One region of the Anaerotruncus rubiinfantis genome, then DNA from elsewhere that is predicted to be linked to it. Evidence: predicted binding sites of a transcription regulator. Region 1 holds the regulator's gene; each other region holds the start of a gene.
The links. The regulator LexA, encoded in region 1, represses DNA repair genes until DNA is damaged. The targets are predictions, from matches to a motif close to CNAACANNTGTTNG.

Region 1 (5,010 bases):
GGTGTAACGATCTGGACACTGTCTCAACAGCCCGCCCGGCGAAATTGTAGTACCGGTGAAGATGCCGGTTACCCGCGACAAGACGGAAAGACCCCATGGAGCTTTACTGTAGCTTAATATTGGATTTCGGTATTTCATGTACAGGATAGGTGGGAGACTGAGAAACCTGGACGCCAGTTCAGGTGGAGTCACCGTTGGGATACCACTCTTGAGGTACTGAAATTCTAACCTGCGGCCGTGAATCCGGTCGGGGGACATTGTTAGGTGGGCAGTTTGACTGGGGCGGTCGCCTCCTAAAGAGTAACGGAGGCGCTCAAAGGTTGGCTCAGCATGGACGGAAACCATGCTTTTGAGTGTAAACGCGTAAGCCAGCCTAACTGCGAGAGAGACATCTCGAGCAGTAACGAAAGTTGGAGTTAGTGATCCGGTGGTATGTGAGTGGAAATGCCATCGCTCAACGGATAAAAGCTACCCTGGGGATAACAGGCTGATCTCCCCCAAGAGTCCACATCGTCGGGGAGGTTTGGCACCTCGATGTCGGCTCATCGCATCCTGGGGCTGTATTCGGTCCCAAGGGTTTGGCTGTTCGCCAATTAAAGCGGTACGCGAGCTGGGTTCAGAACGTCGTGAGACAGTTCGGTCCCTATCTGTCGTGGGCGCAGGATATTTGAAAGGAGCTGTCCCTAGTACGAGAGGACCGGGATGGACGCACCTCTGGTGCACCAGTTGTCGTGCCAACGGCACAGCTGGGCAGCTAAGTGCGGATCGGATAAACGCTGAAGGCATCTAAGCGTGAAGCCGGCCTTAAGATAAGATATCCCACTGGATAACCAGGTAAGACCCCTTGAAGACTACAAGGTTGATAGGTCACATGTGGAAGCGTGGCGACACGTGCAGCAAGGTGATACTAATCGGTCGAGGGCTTGACCAAGCGAATTTTGGTCTCGCAGGGTATGAAGTTTTCATTGTTCGATTTTGAGGGTGCGGGGCGCACGAAGGATGTGCGCAGCACACCGAATTCCAAATCCATGGCCAAAGGCCATGGGTCGTCGCAGACGACACAAGCCAGGATCCAAAGGGTGGAACCCTTTGAGCGGCCGTCGGCGAAGCCGCTCCGGACAGAGTCTGGGAAGGCCGCCAATATGCGCCATTAGCTCAGTTGGTAGAGCAGCTGACTCTTAATCAGCGGGTCCCGGGTTCGAGTCCCTGATGGCGCACCAGAAAGTGAGAGGTGTGACCGGAGGGCAGAAAGCCCGGAAGGGGAAAGCACCGCATAGATAGAGGAAGCTTTTAGAAGGCATTCTGTGCCGCAGGCACACCTTATCCCGAATCCGCGGCCGAAGGCGGCGGGTCGTCGCAGACGACACCCAACGGGGGATCCAAAGGGGGGTATGTAACCCCTTTTGAACAGCCGTCGCCCGAAGGGCGCTCCGGTCCAGCAGGGCTGGGAAGGCTGTCCATGGCCCGTTGGTCAAGCGGTTAAGACACCGGCCTCTCACGCCGGTAACGCGGGTTCGATTCCCGCACGGGTCACCATTTTAATTGCATATTGGCTGGTGTTTATGACGCTGAGGTCCCACCTGTTCCCATTCCGAACACAGTAGTTAAGCTCAGCGGTGCCGAAGATACTTGGGTGGTGACGCCCTGGAAAAATAGGTCGATGCCAGCTCTGACCACAGCAGGGGTGACTCTGCTGTGGTTTATATTCCTCCTTAGCTCAGTCGGTAGAGCATGCGGCTGTTAACCGCAGGGTCGTCTGTTCGAGCCAGACAGGGGGAGCCAATTACTGGTGTTTATGACGCTGAGGTCCCACCTGTTCCCATTCCGAACACAGTAGTTAAGCTCAGCGGTGCCGAAGATACTTGGATGGTGACGTCCCGGGAAAATAGGTCGATGCCAGTATAAAAAGATCCCATCCGTAAGGATGGGATCTTTTTTTCAGTACTCCCGCTGCAGAGCCACTACGCGCCCCAGAATCGCCACATGGTCGGTCAGGATCGGCTGCATGGTGTCATTTTCCGGCTGCAGGCGATAACCGCCATTCTCCTTGTAAAACCGTTTGACGGTCGCTTCATCATCGATCAGCGCAATCACAATTTCTCCGTTATGTGCGGTGGTACACCGGCGGGCAATCACAAGATCGCCGTCCAGGATGCCCGCGTTGATCATGCTTTCCCCGCGCACCCGAAGCGCAAAGAGCTCTTTCGCATCGCCCGGCAGCGAAACAGGGATATAATCTTCAATTGCTTCGACGGCAAGAATCGGCTGCCCGGCGGTGACCACCCCAACGACCGGGACGCGCGCCACCTGGGCATTCGACAACCGGATTGACCGGTTGAGGTTGTGGTCACGCAGAATATAGCCCTTTTCCTCCAGGCTGTTCAGGTAGCGGTGGACGGTGGAAGTGGATTTAATCCCGAGGCGCGTGCAAATTTCCCGCACGCTTGGGACTACGCCGCAGTCGATCGACTGGCGTACCAGATCAAATATAGAGGCTTCTTTTTCGGTCAGTTCCCGCATGGGACGCCCTCCTTTATGTGGTTGCTCCAAATGTCTCTGAGAATAGTATATCATTTTTTGAAGAGAATGACAAACAAACGTTCGTAAAAGCGCCGGAAGGAAAAGACAAATTTCTCCACTATCAATAGTTTATTCAGAGAAAATAGCACAATTTTTTAAAATTAGGACACAAGTCATTCACAACTTTTGGAAAAGAAGGGGTATAATAAAACTGTACTCAAGATAAGCCGCAAACATTTTGAGTATCTCTACCCTCCTCAAAACACACCTCAAACAGATTGGACCGGATGTGCCGCATCCGGTCCTTTTCCTTTTTCCAAATTTTCTTTCAGCAGCTCCAGTCCCGCCTTATCCAAATCTGGAGGCGGCGTAATTTTCAGCTCTGCATTGACATCGCTGTAGACGATCCGATAATAATGCTGGTAATGGGTTTCACCATTCTGGTCAAGCTCCGAAATTGTAATCCCGATCGATTCGAAGTCTCCGTCCAGGCTGATCTTTGCGGTTAGCGTATACCGCCGGTTAGAACCAGGCGCCTGTGTGGTCAGATAGCCAAAGAAGGAAAAGTCCTGATAAAATACCTCGTCCCGCACGATGGGATAATCCTCCAGGATGAAAGTAGGAATACCCATGAAATCCTGACGCAGATGCTCGGTGAACCGGTTGTGCAGATCGATGAACCAATCGCCGTTGTAGGAATAATAATAGTTGTTGCCATCATAATAATCCGCTTGCGGATAGTGCCAGAATACAAACGGCTGCCGGGACCGATAGGTCAATTCCAACTTGCCGTTATCGTTATTATGAAAGGAGATTTCCTCCTGGGTGTAACTTACAAAGTCATAAAGGGAATCAAACCCAATTTCGGTGCGAATGATCTGTCCGCTTGCCAAGCGGCTTGAAAAATCTTCATAGAGCGCGAGACAGGACATTCCGGGCATCAAAACCGGTTCCGCGGCGGCAATCCGGCCGCTGGCACTTGTGGAAAGCAAGAGGATGGATAAGCAGATCAGAAGGACTTTACGCACAGCCGGTCATCATCCTTTCAAAAACTGGATTTTGCCGCGGAACCGCATGGCTAGGCCGCTGGGAACAGACGGAAATAAATCCATAAAAACGCATACACAATCGGCTGATGCAGCATATAGACCCAGATCGTGTGCCGTCCAACCCATGCCAACCAGGAAAACCGGGTCCGATAGCAAAATTCCGGAATCTGACCGTTTTTGGCGTAGACACCAAGGTAAGTAGCGCCAAAGAAAAGGAATAGATTTGGGATAAGCGGGAAATAGTCGGAGGAGAAAAATCCGTCCGACGGGAATCCCAGCGGAAAGAGAAAGCCAGTTTGATAGAGCATGTCCGGAAGCGGGGTCCAGAACGGCGGATACCCGAGCATCCCACGCGGAACATAAAGAGTCAGGATGAAGATGGCCACAAACAGCGGCGCGCCGAGGACGGTGGGGATTTTATCGAGCTGCTTTTCAAAGAGCGCGAACAGGATCATCGCGCTTCCAAGAAAATGCAGGATACCGAACATCACCCGCTGATCCGGCATCACAAAAAGAGTCGCGGCGGTCAGCAGGAGCCCAAGTCCCAGCACCTGCACACCACGGCGCAGGTTGTTGCGGGAAAAACGGGCGGACATCCCGGAGATAATAATGAACCCACAAGAGATAAAAGTTTGCAGCCACTGCATTGGCCTGGAGAAGAAGAACGGGAAATCCGCCCCAAAGATTACGGCCGCATCATAGGCGCCGTGATAATAGACCATCAGCAGGATCAGCAGGCCGCGCAGCTCGTCGAGCGCGCCGACACGGCGGCTCGGGCGTTTTTCATACATTGGCGTTTGACTCCTTTATCTTGCCTGGATATGGATCTGCCTGTCCGGAAACTTACGGGATTATGGCAGGAAAGAGGCGGCAGCGCCAAAGGCGCGGATCGTCCTGCGTAGAAGCTGGGAGAATAGGCCATCGGGCAGGGAGTCGGCTTTGCCGACGCATCTGCCTGGCCATAAACCGGTATAATAACCGCTCTGCGGCGATTGTACCACAAGTGCGAAGCGCGCAGTGGGATAATAGGCCATCGGGCAGGGAGCCGGCTTTGCCGACGCATCTGCCTGGCCATAAACCCGGTATAATAGCCGCTCTGCGGCTATTATACCACAGGATGCCGTCCGGCAAAAGTAATTTTATGGAATTTTACATTGGTAAAAAAAGGACGGCCAATGGTAGCTACTCATAAAACAGTATCACAACAAACTGAAATAGGGTAGCTGCCATACAGGGTGCAAAGAAAGGCATTGTATCCAATGAGGATACAATGCCTTTCTTGTCATTTTGCCTTTTTCGAAATTAAATCATTAAAAATATCGCGTCTATCTGTATTGGATTTATTAGTAAAGTCTACATCATCATACCATTTGATTAAAAAGTCTCTTGTTTCATCGTTGATGTCAAACCCATTAAACACAAAAAAACCAAGCAAATAATT
Region 2 (5,010 bases), 1.7 Mb from region 1:
AGCGTGATCACACGGGAACGGGTAGAAGCAATTCTGAAGGAATCCGGCGTACTTTTGGAGGGACATTTTTTGCTGACCTCAGGACGGCATTCCAACAAATATATGCAGTGTGCGAAGATTTTCCGACACACAAAATACAGTGAGGAACTCTGTGCGGCGCTGGCTGAACTGTACAAAGATGAAAAGATCGACGTGGTCATTGGGCCTGCAATGGGCGCCGTCCAGATGGCTTATGAAGTCAGCCGCCACGTTGGCTGTGAAAACTTCTTTACCGAGCGTGTTGACGGCAAAATGGAGCTGCGCCGCGGCTTTGCAATCACGCCTGGCATGCGTTGCCTGATTGTGGAGGACGTTGTCACCACGGGCGGTTCGGTCAAAGAGGTGATCGAGCTGGTCAAGGCGGCGGGCGGCGTTGTGGTTGGTGTTGGTTCAATCGTGGACCGCAGCAACGGGCAGGTCGATTTTGGCGTACCGTTCAAAGCGGTCTATCCGACTGAAGTCGTTTCCTGGGAGGCGGACGAATGCCCGCTTTGCAGGGAAGGAAAGCTTCCGGCTGTGAAACCCGGCAGCAGGAAAGCCCCGGGGGCGAAATAAACAGCCTGACAAAATGAACGGACAACGGTGGTGAGCGGATGCCTGGCTTGCATGACGGACACAGACAACGGCTAAAAGACCGGTTCCTGCGGGACAGTTTGGATAATTTTGAGCCGCATAACGTGCTGGAGCTTCTGCTTTTTTATGCGATCCCGCAGCGGGATACAAATGAACTGGCACACCGGTTGATCCGTGAATTCGGTTCGCTTTCCGGTGTGTTCAATGCGGACTTTGGCGATCTTTGCAAAGTGAAGGGGATCAGCGCCAACACCGCGACGCTTCTCAAGTTGATTCCGGATCTTTCCAGAAGATATCTTGACGATTTCGATCAGAAAGGTCTTGTGCTCACCAGTATAGAAGCGATCGGGACGTTTTTACAGCCAAAATTTGTCGGCCGCACGAAGGAGCAGATTTTTTTGCTTTGCCTCGATAGCAAGGGAAGCGTGGTTTATGCCGACTTTGTGATTGAGGGCAGCATCAATTCCGCGCCGATGTATACCCGCAACATTCTGGAGATTGCGATGCGTACCCAGGCGGTTTCGGTGATTCTGGCGCACAACCATCCAAATGGGATTGCTGTTCCGTCAAATGCGGATATGGCCTCGACCAAGGCGGTATATGATGCGCTGGCAGTGGCGAAAATCCGGTTGCTCGACCACTTTATTTTTGCAGGTTCGGATTATGTTTCCCTGCGAGATTCCGGATATTTTTCCTTTGAAGGATGAAGGTCCTCCGCGTTTGACACGCGGAGGATTTTTTCCATCTCTTTTTCCAACCGATTTCGCATTTGCGGATGTGGACATAATGGGGTATAATAGCTGCGAAGCTTGGCGGTGAGAAATGAGCATTTAAAACAAAAGAAGTTATTCAAAAAAGATGTTGTTTCTGTATTCATTTTCCGTTATAATATCAATCAAACAATAAATAGTGGGATGAAGGCGCAAAAATGAACAACAAGAATATCCGGATGCAAAAGATCATCGAGCTGCTCGACGAGAATAAAACAATGTCGGTGAAAGAACTGGCCGAGACCTTTGAGGTTTCGGAGATGACGATTCGGCGCGATCTGGAACAGCTTCGAAAAAACAATGCGGTTGAGCGCAGCTATGGCCGCGCGACGCTGCAAAACTATAAGAAGGTTCAGATTGAAAGCGGCGGATTTTACGACATCGCTTATGAACAGATCCGCAACTTGAAGGAGAAGGAAAGTATCGCGCGGTATGCCGCATCGCTTGTCGATCCGCACGATATTCTGATTGTGGACAGCGGCACAACAAACACACAGCTCGCAAAGCATCTGGTCGACAAGGAAAAGATCACGGTTCTTTGCTATAATTTTAATATTCTTAATGAGCTGCGCCGCGCCAGCGATATAAATTTGATCTTTGCGGGAGGGTATTACCATCCGGAGGACCAGATGTTTACCTCCAAGGAAAATGTCGAGTTCATCCGTAGTATCCGCGCAAATAAGATGTTTTTGTCCGCATCCGGATTTCATGAAACGCTGGGGGTCACCTGTATCCATTCACACGAGGTGGACAACAAGCGCGCCGCAATTGCATCTTCGGCGGTGTGCATCCTGCTGATGGATTCGAGTAAGTTCGGCAAGGTGCAGGCGTCGTTCATTGCATCGCTTGATGAAATCGATGCAATTGTCACCGATGCAGGCATTCCACAGGAATGGCGGCGAATGCTGGAAGAAAAAGGAATTGAATTGCATATCGCACGGTAATTTGTCTTTATATAAATGTTTGATCGAACTATAAACGTGTTGAAAATATAGGGAAGCAATAAAATTAAAGATTGATAATTGTGAAAACGGCCAATTCGGCCGTTTTTTTATTGACCAAAAGCAGTGTTAATGTTATTATTAAATCAAACAATGAACAGTGATTATAAAAATATGTTTATTCGAACATTTTTTCATATTTTTCAGGACACTTGGGGGAAAGACGAATATGGTTTACCTGACAATGATAACCGACGATCTGAGCGGTGCTGCTGACTCCGGCAGTTACTATACGGAACGCGGTCAGGAGCTCACGATCTTCACAAACGCAGAGGAAGAGATTGCGCGGAGGGGTGGGGAAATCGTCGCGGTCAACCTTTCTTCGCGAAACACAGACGGCGCGGTCGCCAAAGAACGGCACTATTCTGTCTGTGAGAAAATCCAGAGGCTTGGTCCACAGATGTTCATGAAAAAGATTGGAACCGGATTCCGCGGGAACGATGCCTACGAGCTGGAAGGGCTTTTGGAGGCGATGCCCGATTACCGCTGCTTCATTGTGGACAATGCCCCGGATCTCGGTACATTCACGCTGTACGGCAACCAGTACTGCGAAGGCGAGATCCTGCACAAATCCCTCTACGCAAAAGATCCTGTGATGCCGCCCACCAAATCCTATATTCCCGAAATCCTCGAAGAGCACACGCGCTTTTCGGTCGGGCTGGTGGATATCGACGCGCTCAAGGGAGGCATGCTCGCGCAAAAGACCGCGGAACAGGTTGCGGCGGATCATCGCATCATTGTTTTTGACGCGGTCACCCGGGAGGATACTTTAAATATCCTGCAAACGCTGGTGCCGCTTTATCCGCAGGTGTTCTGGACCGGCTCACTGGGGCTGGCGGATGGGCTTGCAACCTATCTGTACGGCGCTCCCCAGCCGCATGTTTTTCAAAAACGGCGGGTAAAAAGCCTCTGCTTTTGTGCCTCGGCATACGATATGGCCCAAAAACAGGTGACCAAATCCCACGAGAATGGGCTGCTTATTTCCGAACTGAACATAGATGCCCTGCTCGACGGGGACGAAACGGCTAAGGACCGGGCAGTTGCCGATTGTCTTGCAAAAAACCGGCAGGGCAGCGTCATCTTCATACCGCGTGTGGAACAGTATTCCTACAAACCCGGCGTCAGCAAAAAGATTATGGAATACATGGGCGAATGCGCGGAAAGGATCTGTGCGAACGCTGTGTTTGACCGCGTCGCGGTCATCGGCGGCGAAACCGCGCAGTCGATCTTTGCGCGTCTCAAGGTCGGCCGGATGCGGCTGACTGGAAAGCTGGAACCGGGCGTTGCCGAGGGGGAAATCCTTGATGGGACACTCGCAGGGAAAGAATTTGCAATAAAGGGCGGCAGCGTCGGAAGTATCGATTCACTTGAAAAGATGCTTTGCAATTGGGAGCCGCAGGAATAGGAGAGGTTTGCTTATGTGGGAGTTTGAATTGGACTATCCCAGACAATTGAAAGAAGTGTGCGAATATTCCAGGCTGGTTTATGAGCGCGGACTTGTTTCTGCCGAAGGCGGCAATATCAGCGCCCGGTGCGGCGAAAACTTTTTGATCACCGGCACCAATGTCGCGCTTCGGTCGGCCGATCGGGAAGGGGTGGTGTTTTGTGGGCCGGACGGCAGCCCGCTCGCGGGCCGGGAAGGGCTGCGGCCCTCAAAAGAGACCCCGTTTCACAAAAGTGTCTACCGTTATCGACCGGAGGTCAACTTTATTATCCATGCCCATCCAAGCAGCAGTGTCGCATTTACCCTGCTCAATAAGGAACTGCCGATGCTCACCGATTCGGCACAGATGAAGCTTGTGCGGGTTCCGACCATTCCGGAAGCCTGGCCAGGGACCCCGGAGCTGGCTGCAAACGTCGAAAAAGCGGTTCGCGAAAATCCGGACACCTTTGCCTTTTTGATGAAAGCGCATGGCGTACTGGTTCTGGGCAGGGAAGCGGAAGAATGTTTTTGTCTGCTGGAGCTCTTGGAGGACACGTCAAAAATCGCGCTTTGGGTGGAGGCTGCCCGCCGTAATTAAAGTCTGTATATGTGACGGCGGAAAATCCCGCCGTCTGACATAAAAAAGAAAAGGAGAAAAATTTGATGAACAGTAAGAAAATACTCGCGGTGTTACTTTCAATGACCATGCTGGTTGGTTCTCTGGCTGCCTGTGGAGGTTCGGAAAGCGCATCCTCCGCAGCTCCCGCCCCAGCCGCTTCGGCTGGGGACGCCGCGCCAGCACAGTCCGACCCTGCACCGGCTGATGCGGTGACCTTCACCGTTACCGCTGACGTCACAGGTGCGCGCGCGCCGTATGTCGACCGTTTTGCAGAACTGATTGCAGAAAAAACCGAAGGCCGTTATAAGGCCGACGTGATTGCGGCTGCTTCGCTGGGCAATGCGTCCGATATGGCGCAGATGCTCCAGATGGGAACGCTCGACGTGCTGATGAGTGACGATATGTCGATGGACGGCGTACTCGACGGCGCGCTCGGCTTTGCCTGGCTGCCTGGCCTGGTGAAGGACTATGAAGAGGCTGATAAATATTATAACAACGGCTGGATTGCGGACAAACTGGCTGAGATTATGGAACAGAATAACCTGATCCGTATCTCCTCCTACTGCAATGGATTCCGCCAGGTTG
Region 3 (5,010 bases), 670 kb from region 1:
CGCCTGCATCAAAATCTGCCCGTGCGCGTCCCTTTCGGTTCCGCGCGGCATCGTCGCCACAATCAGTGAAGCGCTCTGTATCGGGTGCGGCAGGTGCGCCAAAATCTGTCCTGCCGGGGCAATCGCTGTCAAGGAGGTGGAAACCGCGTGAAAAAATCCAAAAAATGGTACGATTTTCTCTGGGTCGCATCTGCCGTTTATCTGGCGCTCGGGTTTTTCAACATCCTGTTCGCGTGGCTGGGAATGATCTGTTTTCTGGTGCCGCTTGGCTTCGCGGTTTTCGGCGGTTCAAAAGGGTACTGCAATCGTTACTGCGGGCGCGGCCAGCTCTTCGAACTGCTTGGCAGCCGCCTGTCCCGCAACCGCCCCACCCCCGGCTGGATCGGAGCCAAATGGTGGCGCTACGGCTTTTTGACTTTTTTCCTTTTGATGTTTATCAACATGCTTTTTTCCACCTGGCTGGTATTTTCAGGCAGCCGGAACCTGCATGAAACGGTCACCCTGCTCTGGACCTTCCGGCTGCCCTGGCATTTTGCCTACCAGGGAACTGCGGTCACACCGTGGGTGGCGCAGTTCGCTTTTGGTTTTTACAGCTTGATGCTCACCTCCACCATCCTCGGGATGGTAAGCATGCTGCTCTGGAAACCGCGCTCCTGGTGCGTCTGGTGTCCGATGGGCACGATGACGCAGGCCATCTGCAAGCTGAAAAGACACTGAAGCGGCTGAATAACCGCAACCTGCAAAGCGTCTTGGGAAACGGCTGTCCCGCCGTTTCCCAAGACGCTTTTTCGGCCCATCGATCCCGCGGTCAGGGGCCCTTGTATCCCTCCGGCAGCTCCCGGTGCCGGTCGATCCCCAGATCGTTGCCGAGTACCCCGGCCCGGCTGATCGCGCTCTTACCGAATTTGTCACGGATACCATCCACCGCGTTCTCCAGCTTTTCCTGCTTTTCGCGTGCCTGCTCATCCTGCTGCGGAGTGAAAAAGCTCAGCTGTTCGGTTTCCAACCCATCCTCCACCAGATTTGCGGCGGTGATGGTCAGCATCCGGATCGGTCTGCGCAGATCCCACGACTCCCGGACAATCGCAAGCGCCGCGTCGGACAGTTCTTTGCCCAGATGACTTGCCTTTTCAAGCGGACGCTGCCGGGTGATTGTTTTAAAATCCGGGTCGCGGATGGTCACCACCACCGTCCTGCATTTCATGCCGTGGCGCCGCAGCCGGGCGGCAACCTCATCTGCCAGCGTGAGTACGCCAAGCCGGATATCTGCCATCCCGTGCAGGTTGCGCTTATAAGTCATGCCGTTTCCGACCGATTTCATCTCCCGCGCTTCATCCGCCGGGCGCACCGGGCTGTCCTCCAACCCACAGGCATAGTCGTGCAGTGTCTCACCCATCTTCCCAAGGCGTTTTGAAAGCGCCTCCCGGTCGGCTTTCGCCAGTTCCCCAATTGTGGTGATGCCAACCTGCCGGAGGATCTGCGCCGCAGCTTTTCCCACATAGAGCAGATCGGTCACTGGCAGCGGCCAAACGATCTCCCGGAAATTCTCCCGGCTGATAATGGTGGTGGCGTCCGGCTTTTTGTAATCGCTGCCGAGTTTGGCGAATATCTTATTGAAGCTGACCCCGACCGACACCGTGAGACCAAGTTCGGCGCGCACCACCCGCCGGATCTCATCCGCGATGGTTTTGCCGTCCCCGAAAAGCCCGCGGCTGCCGGTCACATCCAGCCAGCTCTCATCAATGCCGAACGGCTCGATCTGATCGGTATAGCGCGCATAGATCGCGTTGACCAGCCGTGAATATTTCTGATACTGATCCCGATGAGGCGCCACCAGCGTAAGGCCTGGACATTTGCGCCTGGCCTGCCAGACCGTTTCGGCGGTTTGAATCTGATAACGCTTGGCCAGCTCGTTTTTGGCCAGGATGATCCCATGGCGGCTTTCCGGGTCTCCGCAGACCGCCATCGGGGTCTCGCGCAATTCGGGACGCAGGATACATTCCACCGATGCGTAAAAGCCGTTGCAGTCGCAGTGCAAAATGGTCCGATCCATCCCGCGCCTCCTTTCCATCCGTTTGACATTCGCAATTTCATTAAAATTTTTTCGGTTTTTTTGGTCATTATTTCGTTGCTATTTTCTGCTTTGGCGTGGTAAAATAAAGACGGACAAGTTTAATAAAAATATTTTTTAGAGATAAAAAACATTAGTTAGTGGTGTTGAAATGCTTCGTTCCCAGCTTTTCCGTCGTTATGCCGTCTTTTTCGCCGGGCTTTATTTCTGCGCGGCCGGCGTCGCGCTGGTCACCCGCGCGGGGCTCGGCACCTCCCCGATTTCCTCGCTCGCCTATGTGCTCACCTTTCTCTTCCCGCTGTCGCTTGGCACCTTCACCCTGCTCACCAACATCGTGATGCTTGGCGTGCAGGCGGCGATCCTCCGGCGGGATTTCGAGCTGACCCAGCTGCTGCAGCTTCCCGCGACGCTCGTATTCAGCGCCGGGATCGATCTGAATATGTATTTTCTGCGCGCAGTCCCTCTGCCAAATTATCTGTCCCAAATCGCAATGCTTCTGCTCGGATGTGCGGCGCTGGGGTTCGGTGTGGCGGTTGAGGTGGTCGCGGACGCGCTCATCCTCCCGGCGGACGGGATGGCCAAGGCGATTTCTCAAAAGTGGGGCGTCGCGTTCGGCAAGGCGAAAACCGGCTGCGATGTCACGCTTGTGATCCTGGCGATCCTCATTTCGCTTCTGGCGATGCATCATATTTCGGGCGTGCGGGAAGGCACGCTGGTCGCCGCTCTGACAGTGGGGACCTGTGCGGGCTGGTTCAAAAAGCATCTCATCTGTCTGTGCTGTGAACGCTGGCGGCTCTTTCCGGCCGCCCCGGCGGCACAGCCCGATCCTTCCTGAGCGTTCCCTTCTATTTTATCAGTACGGCGTGAAATGTGCAATCATTTCACGCCTTCTCTTTTCCCATGCGCGCCTTGTCAAGACCGCCGCTTCGTGTTAAGATAAAAGCCAGAAATCTCCAGGAGGAATTCTCATGAAAATCCGGTTTGCCGCCCCCGATGACGCCGCGGCATTGCTGCGCATCTATGCGCAGTATATCGAAACCACAATCACCTTTGAATACACCCTCCCCACCGAGCAGGCGTTTTCCGAGCGGATTGCATCCATTTCCAGCGTATATCCTTACCTGGTCTGCGAGGAAGGCGGGCGGGCCGTCGGATATGCTTACGCCCACCGGCAGATGGAGCGGGAAGCATACCAGTGGAACGCCGAACTTTCGATCTACCTTGACCCGTCCGTCACATCAAAAGGACTCGGTCGGAAATTATATGGGGTTTTAATGGAAGTTTTGAAGCTGCAGAATATCAAAACGGTTTACGGTGTGGTCACCCAGCCAAACCTGAAAAGCGAAAAGCTGCATCTCTCGATGGGCTTTACCCGGGCTGGTTTTTTCCGGAACACGGGCTTCAAGTGCGGTGCATGGCGCGACGTTGTCTGGTTTGAAAAGCAGATCGCGCCATATGAACCACAGCCTGAACCCATCCGCCCCATCCGGGAGCTCCCGCGCGAAACGCTGGAAGCAATCCTGCAACCGCATTGTGAAGGCCGATTTTCGATTTGACAAACCGTCCAGGGCGCAATATACTAATATTCGTGTGGATAATACTCCAAAAGGAGATGTACTGTTAAATGAGCGAATGTAACCACAATTGTGAATCCTGCAGCCAAAACTGCAGCGAGCGGCAGATGAAGCCGGAGGATTTCCTCGAAAAGCCCCATGAACTGAGCTGTATCCGCAAGGTAATTGGCGTGGTGAGCGGTAAGGGCGGCGTCGGCAAGTCCCTTGTCACCTCGATGCTCGCGGTGCTCCTCAACCGCCGCGGCTACAACACCGCAATCATGGACGCGGATATCACCGGCCCGTCGATCCCCAAGGCGTTCGGCCTGCATGAACGCGCCGAAGGCGGTCCGGAGGGGATCTACCCGGTCAAGAGCAAAACCGGCATCGACGTTATCTCGATCAATCTGCTGCTTGAGAACGAGAGCGATCCTGTCATCTGGCGCGGTCCGGCCATTGCCGGCGTGGTCAAACAGTTCTGGACCGATGTGATCTGGAACGATGTGGATTACCTGTTTGTTGATATGCCGCCCGGAACCGGAGATGTGCCGCTCACCGTTTTCCAGTCGATCCCGCTCGATGGGATCATTGTGGTGGCCTCCCCGCAGGAACTGGTTTCGATGATCGTGGAAAAGGCGGTCAAGATGGCCGACATGATGAAAATCCCGATTCTCGGTATTGTGGAAAATATGAGCTATGTCGAGTGTCCCGACTGCGGCAAAAAGATTCAGATTTTCGGCGAGAGCCACATCGATGCAATCGCCGCGCAGCATGGGCTCAAGGTGCTTGCGAAGCTGCCGATCAATCCCGACATCGCACAGGTCGTGGATAAAGGCGTTGTCGAGCTGTTTGAAGGCGACTGGATGGACGGAGCCGCCGACGCTGTGGAAAATTTGCAGGAATAACGGTAAAAAAAACCCGCTTCATTGTATGAAGCGGGTTTTTTTGGGCGAAACTATCCATAAAGATTCTGACAAAGGAGTTTTATGGATATGAAAGTTCTCAAAGGTTCCAAAACCGAAGCCAATCTGCTTGCCGCGTTTGCCGGCGAAAGCCAGGCCCGCAACAAATACACCTTCTATGCTGCCAAAGCCAAACAGGATGGTTTTGAACAGATCGGCCGCATTTTCGAGGAGACCGCGAATAATGAAAAGGAACACGCTGAAATCTGGTTCAAGCTGGTGCATGAAAGCATGCCCGCCACCGATGTGAACCTGCAGGACGCCGCCAACGGCGAGCGTTACGAATGGGAAGAGATGTACAAAACCTTTGCCGAGGAAGCCAAAGCCGAAGGCTTCGACAAGATCGCCGCGCTGTTCTCACTGGTTGGCCAAGTGGAAAAAGAGCATATGGAACGCTATGAAACGCTGCTCCAGAATGTCAAGA
Region 4 (5,010 bases), 1.6 Mb from region 1:
GAACAGCACGCCCAGCACACCGCCGGAAAGCGCGATCAGAAAAATACCGATCTGGGATGGCCCCACATCATAGCCCCATTCGTTCATCCACATGAACAGGGCGGGGAGGGTGAAGATCGCGCCCGCCGCGACTGATTCGCCAGCCGAGCCGATCGTCTGAACCATGTTATTCTCAAGGATCGAGTCCTTTTTCATGATACCCCGCAACACGCCCATCGAGATGACCGCCGCGGGGATCGAAGCGGCGACGGTGATGCCGACACGCAGGCCGAGATAGGCATTCGCGGCGCCGAACACGACAGCGAGCAGGCAGCCAAGCAGCACCGATGTGAAGGTAAACTCGGGCATGACCTTCTCAGCCGGAACAAAAGGTTTGAATTCGTTTTCATTTTTCAGGAAAATCAGTTTTCCCTGGTTTTCATTCTTCAACGGGTACACATCCTCATAATTACGATATCGCGCCGGAAAACGGCGCAGGGCGCTATTGCGCCAGAGCGATCACGGCATTCGCCATGATCGTAAGATTTTTCTGCATCGAAGAGAGTTTCCATCGCTCGTTGGTCTGGTGGTAGGTGATCTCGTCGCCGGGCAGAAGAGCGCCGAACGAAACCGCATTCGGGAAGGCACGCGCATAGGTTCCGCCGCCGGTCATCGCGGGCGGATCGTCATAACCGGTGCAGGCGTGATAGACCTCCTGCAATTTTTGCACGAGGTCGGAATCCCGCTTTACATAAAGCGGTGGGGTGCAGCTCGTTTCCTCCACAGAGAATCCGAGCGGCGCAACCGCTCTGGCGATCGCTTCCAGTACCCGTTCGGTTCCCACCGTGACCGGTACGCGGATGTCGCAGGAAAGCTCGGCGGAGGTTTCGTCAACCTTTGCAATCGATGGGTTGATGGTGAGCCTGCCGGAAGCTTCGTCCTCAAAATCGATGCCGAGCGAACCGGCGTCCGCCATTGCACAAAGATCGATAAACGGATGTTTGACCCCGTTTTCAGAAAGATTTCTACAAAGCTTTAAGAGCGCGTTGTCACCTTTATGGGGTTCCATCGCATGGGCGGCCCTGCCTTCCGCGGTGTAGAGGACGCCGTCCGTGCGCGCCGAAGCGAACGCGGGCACGACGTTGATCGCCTTTCCGCAGGACAAAGTAAGCGGCATGATCCCCGCGCCGAGTGTGCGGAAGATCCGCACGCGCAGAATTCCTTTCTCCGCGTAAGTGGTCGGATAGGCTGCGTCGGGCGTAAAGGCGCAGGCCGGGATTTCTTCGGTCTGCTTATAGCGCTCCATACAGCGCCATGCGCCGCCTTCTTCGTCGCCGCCAAGGATGAGCCGGACACGTTTTGTGAGCTTTATGCCGCTGTCCGCGACCGCTTTCATTGCGTAGAGCGCGAGCAGAGCCGGGCCTTTGTCGTCGCTCACGCCGCGGCCGTAGATGCAGCCGTCAATGAGCGTGGCGCCGAATGGTTCGGCTGCCCAGCCGTCATCGACCGAGACGGTGTCGAGATGCGCGAGAATGCCGGCCATTTCGTCCCCTTCACCCATCTCAATCCAGCAGCAGTAGCCATCAACATTTTTGGTCCTGAAACCAAAACGGGTTCCGATTGCCATCATATAATCGATGGCGCGGGAAACCCCTTCGCCGAGCGGCGCAAAAGGGGAAACCGGGCCGCAGTCGCCGTTGACGCTCCTGATCCGCAGAAGGCCCGCCAGATCCTGCAGAAAAGCCTGTTCGTCAAGTGTGAATTGCTTCATGATTTTGCTCCCTTTTTCGATGTTCGCTTTGTTTAGAGACAATAAAGTTCCATGATCATTATATTGCCTCCAAAAACGTTTGTAAACCCTAAAGACGCGAAAAAACTTCCCAGCGGCCATTTCCGTGAAGATCGTTGACAGGACAGCGGGTTCGTGATAAACTGTAAAAAGAACAAATGTTCTTTTGGAGGCGGATACCATGGAGCTTATGGATAAACTGGAAATTCTGTCGGATGCGGCAAAGTATGATGTCGCATGCACCTCGAGCGGCGTTGACCGGCCTGCGCAGAAGGGCGGCATCGGCTCCTGTGTCAAGGCCGGCATCTGTCACAGCTTTGCTGCGGACGGCCGCTGCATCTCGCTGCTCAAGGTTCTGATGACCAACAGCTGCATCTATGACTGCAGATATTGCGTCAACCGCCGCTCGAACGATACACGCCGGGCGGTTTTCTCACCGCGCGAGCTTGCGGAGCTTACCATCCAGTTTTACCGCCGCAACTATATCGAAGGCCTGTTCCTATCCTCCGGCGTTCTGAAAAGCCCGGATTACACCTGTGAACAGATGATCCTTGCGCTGGAGCTTCTGCGCAATGAATACCGCTTTGGCGGTTATATCCACGTCAAGGCGATTCCCGGCGCGGATGACGCGCTCATCACCCGCCTGGGGATGCTGGCCGACCGCATGAGCATCAATATCGAGCTGCCGAGCCAGAAGAGTCTTGCGCTTCTCGCGCCGGACAAGTCGAAAAACTCGATCTTGGGCCCGATGGGTTTTATCCGCGACGGCATCAAACAGAACAGTACTGACCTCGTCCGTTACCGCCACGCGCCGAAGTTCGCGCCTGCCGGTCAGAGCACCCAGATGATTATCGGAGCGACTCCGGATACCGACTACCAGATTTTGAACCTTACCCAGGGGCTTTACAAGAAATACAGCCTCAAGCGGGTGTTCTTTTCGGCCTATATGCCAGTGCAGGCGGACAGCCTTCTGCCCGCGATCGATACAAAACCGCCGCTTCTGCGGGAACATCGGCTCTATCAGGCCGACTGGCTGCTGCGCTTCTATGGGTTCGACGCGTCTGAACTGCTCGATGAGCAGCATCAGAGCTTTAATCCCCTGGTAGACCCGAAATGCAACTGGGCGATCAACCATATGGAACAGTTCCCGGTGGAGGTGAATACCGCGCCGTACGAAATGCTGCTGCGGGTCCCGGGCATCGGCGTGAAGAGCGCCCAACGGATTCTCGCGGCGCGCCGGAACAGCGCGCTCGATTTCGACGGGCTCAAAAAAATCGGCGTGGTATTAAAACGCGCGCAGTATTTCCTGCTCTGCCGCGGGAAGATGGCTGAGGGGCTCAAGGTCACGCCTGACGGGGTTTTGCGGGCGCTCATCTCCGAACGTGACTTCGAGCGTGCCCGTTTGCCGGAGGAAGCCCCGCAGCAGCTTTCGCTTTTTGACCGCAGCCCGACGAAGGAGGATTTTGCCCAATGCCTGACCGGACAGATTTAGCTTACAGCTTTGACGGAACCTTTGCCGGGGTTCTGTGCTGTATCTTCGACAGCTACACCCGCCATGAAATCCCGGCGGCAATCCTGCTGGACGGCGAGCCTTCCCTCTACCCGGTGCATTCGGTCATGACCGACCAGGCGCATGCCGCGCGGGTCTGGAAATCGCTTCTCAAGATCGGCGGGGAGGTGCCGTGGTGGACGTCCGACGCTTGGCTTTCCGGCGCGGACGGACGGGAAGAGGCGATCTGCGCTTTCGTACGCCGCGCCTATCAGTGCGGCGTACGGGTGACCGGTATGTACGCCGACCCGGCGGTGGACCGGATTTTTAAGCTTTCACGTGCGGTGCGCAACGAAGCGCATTATTATAAAGAATTCCTGCGCTTTTCGGATTATAACGGGGCGCTGGTGTCGGAAATCGAACCGAAGGCGATGGTGCTGCCGCATATCCGGCGGCACTATGCTGAGCGCCTGCCGGAAGAGACCTTCCTTATCTTCGACCGAACGCACGGACAGGCGCTGTTTTATCGTCCCTATGAGGCTGTGATCCAAGAAGTGGAGGATCTGGAGCTTCCGCCCGCAGACGAAACTGAACAGGCATTCCGAAAACTCTGGAGGCATTATTATGACACCATCGGCGTCGAAGGCCGTTATAATCCCGAATGCCGCCGCAACCACATGCCAAAGCATTTCTGGAAACACATGACCGAGATGTACGACAAGCGAGGGCTGCCGGAAAGTCCGCGCGCACCAAGGCCGCTGGAAGGGACAATGCTGCGCGGGCTTCCAGAGAAAGGGCGGGCCAAATGAATTTCTGCACCGTCCGGATTGCCAAAAATAAAAGATCACTGTGAAAACCGCGTGGCTGATGCCTTCGAGCCACGCGGTTTCTGCACACAGGCGTTTTAATAGGGCGGTTATTGGCAGGGCGGAATGACAGTGTCAATCCCGCCTCCGGCTGAATAGCTTACTAAGGGGTAATACATCCCGAAAAATTTACGAGTGGAGATTATGACAATGAATCAAGATATGATACCGCTGAGTGCTGTCCCAGAAGGCAGCGTGGCAAAAGTGATCAATCTTTTTACAACAGGAAGCATGCGCCGCCGCCTGCAGGATATCGGCCTGATTGAGGGAACGGATGTGGAATGCCTGCAGAAAAGCCCCTCGGGCGACCCAGTCGCATATTACATTCGCGGGGCTGTGATTGCGCTGCGTTCGGAGGATTCCAGAAACATATTGGTTCAGTATCACTAACGCATGAGGGGGAATTACAGTGGGATTGACATCCTTTTCCACCGGCAAACATGCGGTGGACGGCGAATTCATCATTGACAGAAGAGAAGGGCAGCGTGTGATTGCCCTCGCGGGTAATCCGAACGTGGGAAAAAGTACCGTTTTCAATGAACTGACGGGCTTAAACCAGCATACGGGAAACTGGCCGGGAAAGACGGTCACAAACGCACAGGGCCGGTATACCCACAAAGGGACCGATTACATTATGGTGGATATCCCTGGTACCTATTCTCTTCTGGCCCATTCGGTGGAGGAGGAGGTCGCACGGGATTTTATCTGCTTCGGTTCCCCGGATGCGGTGATTGTCGTATGCGACGCGACCTGCCTTGAACGCAATATGAACCTTGTCCTTCAAACGCTGGAAATCACCGGCCGAGTGGTCGTCTGTGTGAATCTTATGGACGAGGCGCGTAAAAAACGGATCCGGATCGACTTTAAAAAGCTTTCCGAGCAGATCG

Region 2: a site for LexA is predicted at 2,507-2,520, ahead of BN4275_RS14625 (four-carbon acid sugar kinase family protein). Genes of this name have one in related genera too.
Region 3: a site for LexA is predicted at 2,199-2,212, ahead of dinB (DNA polymerase IV). Genes of this name have one in related genera too.
Region 4: a site for LexA is predicted at 1,920-1,933, ahead of BN4275_RS13795 (putative DNA modification/repair radical SAM protein). Genes of this name have one in related genera too.

What each region holds. Positions count from the first base shown of each region.
Region 1 is NZ_FKLA01000009.1:179,553-184,562, reverse strand. Features, by position in the region: rRNA gene BN4275_RS06285 (23S ribosomal RNA) at 1-931, shown strand, start outside; tRNA gene BN4275_RS06275 (tRNA-Lys) at 1,145-1,220, shown strand; tRNA gene BN4275_RS06270 (tRNA-Glu) at 1,462-1,536, shown strand; rRNA gene rrf (5S ribosomal RNA) at 1,553-1,669, shown strand; tRNA gene BN4275_RS06260 (tRNA-Asn) at 1,707-1,782, shown strand; rRNA gene rrf (5S ribosomal RNA) at 1,786-1,902, shown strand; gene lexA (transcriptional repressor LexA) at 1,939-2,511, opposite strand; gene BN4275_RS06245 (SH3 domain-containing protein) at 2,790-3,548, opposite strand; gene BN4275_RS06240 (heparan-alpha-glucosaminide N-acetyltransferase domain-containing protein) at 3,599-4,360, opposite strand; gene BN4275_RS16995 (GmrSD restriction endonuclease domain-containing protein) at 4,852-5,010, opposite strand, start outside.
Region 2 is NZ_FKLA01000009.1:1,902,008-1,907,017, reverse strand. Features, by position in the region: gene pyrE (orotate phosphoribosyltransferase) at 4-594, shown strand; gene BN4275_RS14635 (JAB domain-containing protein) at 633-1,319, shown strand; gene BN4275_RS14630 (DeoR/GlpR family DNA-binding transcription regulator) at 1,541-2,326, shown strand; gene BN4275_RS14625 (four-carbon acid sugar kinase family protein) at 2,553-3,788, shown strand; gene BN4275_RS14620 (class II aldolase/adducin family protein) at 3,802-4,404, shown strand; gene BN4275_RS14615 (TRAP transporter substrate-binding protein) at 4,470-5,010, shown strand, end outside.
Region 3 is NZ_FKLA01000009.1:845,411-850,420, reverse strand. Features, by position in the region: gene BN4275_RS09655 (4Fe-4S binding protein) at 1-151, shown strand, start outside; gene BN4275_RS09650 (hypothetical protein) at 148-717, shown strand; gene dinB (DNA polymerase IV) at 809-2,053, opposite strand; gene BN4275_RS09640 (YczE/YyaS/YitT family protein) at 2,223-2,906, shown strand; gene BN4275_RS09635 (GNAT family N-acetyltransferase) at 3,040-3,627, shown strand; gene BN4275_RS09630 (Mrp/NBP35 family ATP-binding protein) at 3,696-4,529, shown strand; gene rbr (rubrerythrin) at 4,617-5,010, shown strand, end outside.
Region 4 is NZ_FKLA01000009.1:1,736,552-1,741,561, forward strand. Features, by position in the region: gene BN4275_RS13785 (OPT family oligopeptide transporter) at 1-348, opposite strand, end outside; gene BN4275_RS13790 (Sapep family Mn(2+)-dependent dipeptidase) at 482-1,750, opposite strand; gene BN4275_RS13795 (putative DNA modification/repair radical SAM protein) at 1,950-3,260, shown strand; gene BN4275_RS13800 (TIGR03915 family putative DNA repair protein) at 3,239-4,066, shown strand; gene BN4275_RS13805 (FeoA family protein) at 4,274-4,513, shown strand; partial or broken gene feoB (ferrous iron transport protein B) at 4,533-5,010, shown strand, end outside.